Linked DNA regions of Hydrogenophaga sp. SL48. Each later gene encodes a partner of the first gene's protein in a complex. Links are inferred from orthologs where the notes say so. Each region holds a gene or a part of one and is shown in the gene's direction. Other genes may lie near its edges.

Evidence for each region.
Region 2: the proteins of ybiB (region 1) and cgtA are in contact, whole or in part, in a crystal structure (PDB 8BFT), measured with the Escherichia coli proteins. The link is inferred for Hydrogenophaga sp. SL48 from one-to-one orthologs.

The regions. Positions count from the first base shown.
Region 1 is NZ_CP063400.1:2,922,794-2,926,029, forward strand. The notes cover bases 49-2,970. They hold ybiB (DNA-binding protein YbiB), read left to right. Parts: upstream 49-996; coding sequence 997-1,944; downstream 1,945-2,970. Other genes in these bases: IM738_RS13810 (nitrate reductase), read left to right, coding at 49-942; cobA (uroporphyrinogen-III C-methyltransferase), read left to right, coding at 1,941-2,753; IM738_RS13825 (NAD(P)/FAD-dependent oxidoreductase), read left to right, coding at 2,785-2,970. Outside these bases: more of IM738_RS13810, read left to right, coding at 1-48; more of IM738_RS13825, read left to right, coding at 2,971-3,236.
Region 2 is NZ_CP063400.1:355,576-358,878, forward strand. What follows is about bases 1-2,989. They hold cgtA (Obg family GTPase CgtA), read left to right. Parts: upstream 1-952; coding sequence 953-2,026; downstream 2,027-2,989. Other genes in these bases: rplU (50S ribosomal protein L21), read left to right, coding at 241-552; rpmA (50S ribosomal protein L27), read left to right, coding at 566-823; proB (glutamate 5-kinase), read left to right, coding at 2,072-2,989. Outside these bases: more of proB, read left to right, coding at 2,990-3,235; IM738_RS01695 (RNA pyrophosphohydrolase), read right to left, coding at 3,248-3,303. UniProt on the Escherichia coli protein: An essential GTPase which binds GTP, GDP and possibly (p)ppGpp with moderate affinity, with high nucleotide exchange rates and a fairly low GTP hydrolysis rate.

The DNA.
Region 1 (3,236 bases):
CACGTCGCCGAGCCCACGGTGCAGATGCACCCGCAGGACATGGAGCGCCGTGGCCTCACCGAAGGCGATCTGGTGCACGTGACCAGCAAGCGCGGCTCCATCGTGCTGCCGGTACAGGCCAGCAAAGAGACCGGCCTGTCGCAGGCCTTCATCGCCATGCACTGGGGTGCGGAGTACCTGAGCGGGCGCAGCAGCATGGGCGAGCCGCTGGCGGGCGTGAACGCGCTCACCACCTCGGCCTACTGCCCCACCTCCAAACAGCCCGAGCTCAAGCACGCGGCGGTCAAGATCCTCAAGGCCGAGCTGCCCTGGAACCTGCTGGCCGTGGCCTGGCTGCCGGCCGACCGCGCGCTCGCCGCGCAGGCCGAGCTGCGCGCGGTCATGCCCTCGTTCGAATTCGCGGCCTGCGTGCCGTTCGGCCGCGAGCGCACCGGCGTGCTGTTCCGCGCCGCCGCACACGAGGCGCCCGACCTGGCCACGATCGAACGCATCGAAGCCCTGCTCGGCCTGGGCGGCACCGACGCGCTGCGCTACGTGGACAAGCGCCTGGGCCAGCGCCGCACCGCGCGCCTGCTGCGCACGGAAGGCGCCACCCGGCTCGAAGGTTTCGTGCTCGCGGGCGACGTGCGCGCCGAGGCCTGGATCAAGCCGCTGTTGCAGGACGAGCTGCCCGCCGAGGCCTACGGCCGCCTGCTGCTGATGCCCGGCGCCAAGGCCCCGGTGGCGGTGGTGGCCCGGGGCAAGCAGGTCTGCACCTGTTTCAACGTGAGCGCAGACGACATCGGCGCCCACCTCCAGACCAGCCGGGGCAGCGACGACCAGCGTCTGGCCGCGTTGCAGGGCAGCCTGAAGTGCGGCACCAACTGCGGCTCCTGCATCCCCGAACTGCGGCGCCTGGTGCGCGCCCAGCCGTCGACCGGGCACGTGCTGCAGGTCGCCTGAGGCACCGTTGGCATATCACCCGAAGTCATGTGCCTTGCCGGACAATCGCGCCCCATGAGCATCAGTCACTACATCAAAGAAATCGGGCGCGGCAAAGACGGGGCCCGCTCTCTCAACCGCGCACAAGCCACCGACCTGTTCGGTCAGGTGCTGGACGGCACCGTCACCGACCTGGAGATCGGCGGCTTCTGCCTGGCCATGCGCATCAAGGGCGAAACGCCCGAAGAGATGGCGGGTTTCCTCGACGCCGCGCACGCCCGCATGGCACTCGCACCGGACAACGGTCTCACCACCGTGGTGCTGCCCAGCTACAACGGGGCGCGCAAGCTGCCCGTGCTCACCCCGCTGCTGGCCCTGCTGCTGGCGCGCGAGGGCGCGGCGGTGCTGGTGCACGGCACCGCCACCGAAGACAAACGCATCACCAGCGAAGCGGTGTTCGCCGCGCTGGGCCACCCCGCCGCCACCCGGACCGAAACCCTGGGTGCCGGCGACTGCGCCTACCTGCCCACCGAGGTGCTGAGCCCCGGCCTCAAGCGCCTGCTCGACGTGCGCCGCGCCGTCGGCCTGCGCAACCCGGCGCACAGCCTGGTCAAGCTCATGAACCCCTGCGAAGGCCCGGCGCTGATCGTGGGCAGCTACACCCACCCCGAGTACGCGGTGTCGATGGCGCAGACCTTTGCCCTGGTCGGCGCGCACGCGCTGCTGCTGCGTGGCACCGAAGGCGAGCCCGTGGCCGATGCGCGCCGCACGCCGCAGATGGACGCCTTCCGCGACGGCGAGCGCCACCTGCTGCAGCCGGCGCAGGAGGGCTCGCTCGCCAGCCTGCCCGAACTGCCGCGCGAGGTGGACGCGGACAACACCGCCGCCTACATCCGCGACGTGCTCGACGGCCGCAAGCCCGTGCCCACGCCGATCGCGCTGCAGGTGGCACACATCCTGCAAGAGCTGCAGCGCCAGCCCCACACAGAGACAAACCGCCACCCGGCGGTCAGCCCACCATGAACGCACCCGCCACCGTCATCACCTCGCAGACCCGGTTCAACCCCGGCACCGTCACCCTCGTCGGCGCCGGCCCGGGCGACCCGGAACTGCTCACCCTCAAGGCCGCCCGTGCCATTGCCGCGGCCACCGTGCTGCTGGTGGACGACCTGGTGAGCGACGCGGTGCTGGTGCATGCGCAGGCCAGCGCCCGCATCGTGCACGTGGGCAAACGCGGCGGCTGCAAGAGCACGCCGCAGGCCTTCATCGAAAAGCTCATGATCATGGCCGCGCGCGAAGGCGAGGTGGTGGTGCGCTTGAAGGGCGGCGACCCCTTCATCTTCGGCCGCGGAGGCGAAGAGGTGGAACACCTGCGTGCCGCCGGCATCGAGGTGCAGGTGCTCAACGGCATCACCGCCGGCCTGGCCGGCCTGACCTCGCTCGGCGCGCCGCTCACGCACCGCGACCACGCCCACGGGGTGGTGTTCATCACCGGCCACGCCAAACCGGGGGACAGCGGCACCGACTGGCAGGCCCTGGCCGCCACCGCGCGCGACGCCAGGCTCACGCTGGTGATCTACATGGGCGTGTCCAGCGCCGCGCAGATCCAGGCCGACCTGCTGACCGGCCTGCCCGCCAGCACGCCGCTGGCCATCATCCAGCACGCCAGCCTGCCGCAGCAGCGCCACGCGGTCACCACGCTGGGCGATCTCACCACGACCCTGGCGCGCGAAGGCCTGGGCAGCCCGTCGGTGATCGTGGTGGGTGACGTGGTGCATGGCGTGGCTGCGCTGGCGCAACCGGTGGCACGCGCCCAGCGCTTCGCGGCCTGAGGAAGCTGCCTGCCCGCATACACTGCGGGCCATGCAACAGTTCGATGTGGTGGTGGTCGGCGCGGGAGCGGCCGGCCTTTTTTGTGCGGGCGTGGCCGGCCAGCGCGGCCTGAAGGTGCTGGTGCTCGACCACAGCGAGAAGGTGGCCGAGAAGATCCGCATCTCGGGCGGCGGCCGCGCCAACTTCACCAACCGCGACATCGATGTGCGCCAGCCGCACAAACACTTCGTCAGCGAAAACCCCAACTTCTGCCGCTCGGCGCTCTCGCGCTACACCCCGGCCGACTTCATCGCGCTGGTGCAGAAGCACGGCATCCCCTTCCACGAGAAGCACAAGGGCCAGCTGTTCTGCGACCGTTCGGCCGAGGACCTGATCCAGATGCTGCTGGCCGAATGTGAAGCCGGCGGTGTGACTCGCTGGCAGCCCTGCGGCGTGAAAGGCCTGCGTGTGGCGGCCGACGGCGCCTACGACATCGACACCGA
Region 2 (3,303 bases), 2.6 Mb from region 1 along the record:
GAGGGTTCGATGGAAGTCAAGGTACGCGGTGGCGAAGGCCGGTGGTCGGGTTGTTCAGCGCTGGATTATAGGAAGCGCCGTCGGCACCCTCCCCAAGATGATGATGCCCCGTCTTTCGAGGGCGTGCTCAGGGGCAACGCATCGGACTTGATCGCAGAGGTTGGCTCATGCTAAAATCTTTGGCTCGGTAGAAATTCGTCTTCCGAGATTCCATTCGTGGAAATAATTCAAGAGGTTCATATGTACGCGGTCATAAAAACCGGTGGCAAGCAATATCGTGTTGCTGCCGGCGAAAAAATTAAAGTAGAACAGATTGCTGCGGATGTGGGTCAAGAGATCGTGTTTGATCAGGTTCTGGCTGTCGGTAACGGCAGCGAGATCAAGGTAGGCACTCCCTTGGTTTCCGGCGCAACGGTCACGGTCACGGTGTTGGCTCATGGCAGGCACGACAAGGTCAGCATCTTCAAGATGCGCCGTCGCAAGCACTACCAGAAGCGCCAGGGTCACCGTCAAAATTTCACCGAACTGCAGATCTCGTCGATCGCAGCCTGAGGAGTAGGTCAGCATGGCACAGAAAAAAGGCGGCGGCTCAACGCGAAACGGGCGCGATTCCAAGCCCAAGATGCTCGGTGTGAAGGCGTTTGGTGGTGAGTTGGTCAGCGCCGGCTCCATCATCGTGCGTCAGCGCGGCACCAAGTTTCACCCTGGCCTGAATGTGGGTGTTGGCAAAGACCACACTCTGTTTGCCACGGCCGATGGACATGTCAACTTCGCGATCAAAGGCGAGTTGAACCGTCACGTCGTGAGCATCACGCCGGTCTGAGGTCGGTTTGTGCCGTCGCTCCACCCTGATTTAATGAATCAGGGTGGCAAGCGGCACAGGTGATGTCTTGAAGTCAAAAGGCCCGCCGACGCGGGCCTTTTGTGTTGGTTTTTTACAGGTACACAAGTCATGAAATTTGTTGACGAGGCCACGATTGAAGTTGCTGCGGGCGATGGCGGCAATGGTTGCGCCTCGTTCAGGCATGAAAAGTACAAGGAATTTGGCGGTCCAGACGGTGGTGATGGTGGTCGCGGTGGACATGTGTTCGCGGTGGCCGATGCCAGCCTGAATACCTTGGTCGACTTTCGCTACACGCGGCGTTTCGAGGCTGAGCGTGGCGAACATGGCAAGGGCTCTGACATGTTCGGTGTCAAGGGCAATGACATCGTGCTCAAGATGCCGGTGGGCACCATCATTGCGGACGCCGAAACCGATGAAGTGCTCTTCGAATTGCTGCAGCCCGGGGAGCAGATCGTCATTGCCAAGGGCGGCGACGGTGGATTCGGCAACATGCACTACAAGAGTTCGACCAACCGGGCGCCAAGGCAAAAGACCCCTGGCTGGTCGGGTGAAAAGCGTTCGCTCAAGCTCGAACTCAAGGTGCTGGCGGATGTCGGCCTGTTGGGCATGCCCAACGCGGGCAAGTCCACGCTGATCGCCGCCATCTCCAACGCACGGCCGAAGATCGCGGACTACCCGTTCACCACCCTCTACCCGAATCTGGGAGTGGTGCGCGTGGCACCAGAAAAAAGCTTTGTGGTGGCCGACGTGCCGGGGCTCATTGAAGGAGCCTCTGAGGGGGCGGGACTGGGCCATCAGTTCTTGCGTCACCTGCAACGCACCCGGCTTTTGCTGCACATGCTGGACGTGGCGCCTTTTGACGAGGGCGTTGATCCCGTGGCTCAGGCCAAGGCCATCGTGGCCGAGCTCAAGAAATTCGATGCCAAGCTCGCAGAGAAACCGCGTTGGCTGGTGCTCAACAAGCTGGACATGGTCCCCGCCGACCGGCGTGAAGCGCTGGTGAAAGACGTGGTCAAACGGCTCAAGTACAAAGGACCTGTCTTCGAGATTTCCGCCTTGACCCGCGAGGGCTGCGAACGGCTGGTGCAGGCGGTGTACGAGTACCTCGCGCGCGAGTTCCAGTCGCACCAGGCGCCCGTCGATGTGGATCCCCGCTTCGTGGACGATCCCCGCGGCATCTGAACCGCACTCCTTGTCATCCGATTCCTCAGAAGAGCCAAGCACCCCATGGTCGAAGTTGCTGCGAGCGTGAACGAACTGGTTGAACCGTCCAGCGTGCTGAAGACCGCGCGCCGTATTGTGGTCAAGGTGGGATCCAGCCTGGTGACCAACGAGGGGCGGGGGCTGGATGAGCAGGCCATTGGGCAGTGGAGCGAGGAGCTGGCCGTGCTGGTCAAGCAGGGGCGCGAGTTGATCATGGTGAGCAGCGGCGCTGTGGCCGAAGGCATGAAGCGACTGGGATGGACCTCGCGACCAAAAGAAATCAACGAGCTTCAGGCCGCTGCAGCCGTGGGTCAGATGGGCCTGGTGCAGATGTATGAAACCAAGCTGCGCGAATGTGGTGTCGGCAGCGCGCAGGTGCTGCTGACCCACGCCGACCTCGCCGACCGCGAGCGCTACCTCAACGCCCGTTCAACCCTGTTGACGTTGTTGCAGTTGGGGGTGGTGCCCGTCATCAACGAGAACGACACCGTTGTCAACGACGAGATCAAGTTTGGTGACAACGACACCCTGGGCGCGCTGGTGGCCAATCTGGTGGAGGCCGACGCGCTGGTGATCCTGACCGATCAAAAAGGGCTGTACACGGCCGATCCGCGTCGTGATTCTTCGGCCACCTTTGTGCATGTGGCCCGTGCGGGCGACCCTCAGCTGGAAACGATGGCCGGCGGCGCGGGCTCCGGGATCGGCAAGGGCGGCATGATCACCAAGATCCTGGCGGCCAAGCGTGCTGCCGGATCGGGCGCTTCGACCGTCATCGCGTGGGGACGCGAACCGCGCGTGTTGCAGCGCCTGTGCGAGGGCGAGGCCATCGGCACCTGCCTCGTGGCGCAGACCGGCAAGAACCAGGCGCGCAAGCAGTGGATGGCCGACCACCTTCAGATGCGTGGCGCGGTGGTGGTGGATGACGGCGCGGTGGACAAGATCACCGGAGAAGGCAAGAGCCTGCTGCCGATCGGCATGACCGAAGTCAGCGGCGACTTCTCGCGCGGTGACGTGATCGCGGTGCGGGACGCGCGGGGTGCTGAAATCGCCCGCGGGCTCGCCAACTACGCCAGTTCCGAGGCGCGCCTGATTTGTCGCAAGTCTTCGGCTGACTTCGAACGCCTGCTTGGTTATGCAGCCGAACCCGAGATGATCCACCGCGACAACCTGGTGCTGTCGCGGGCCTGAGGGTTCTCCACTTCAGGAGGGCTTGGACCCACTGCTTCGCAGGTCGAACTGTGGATCTGGATCAAACA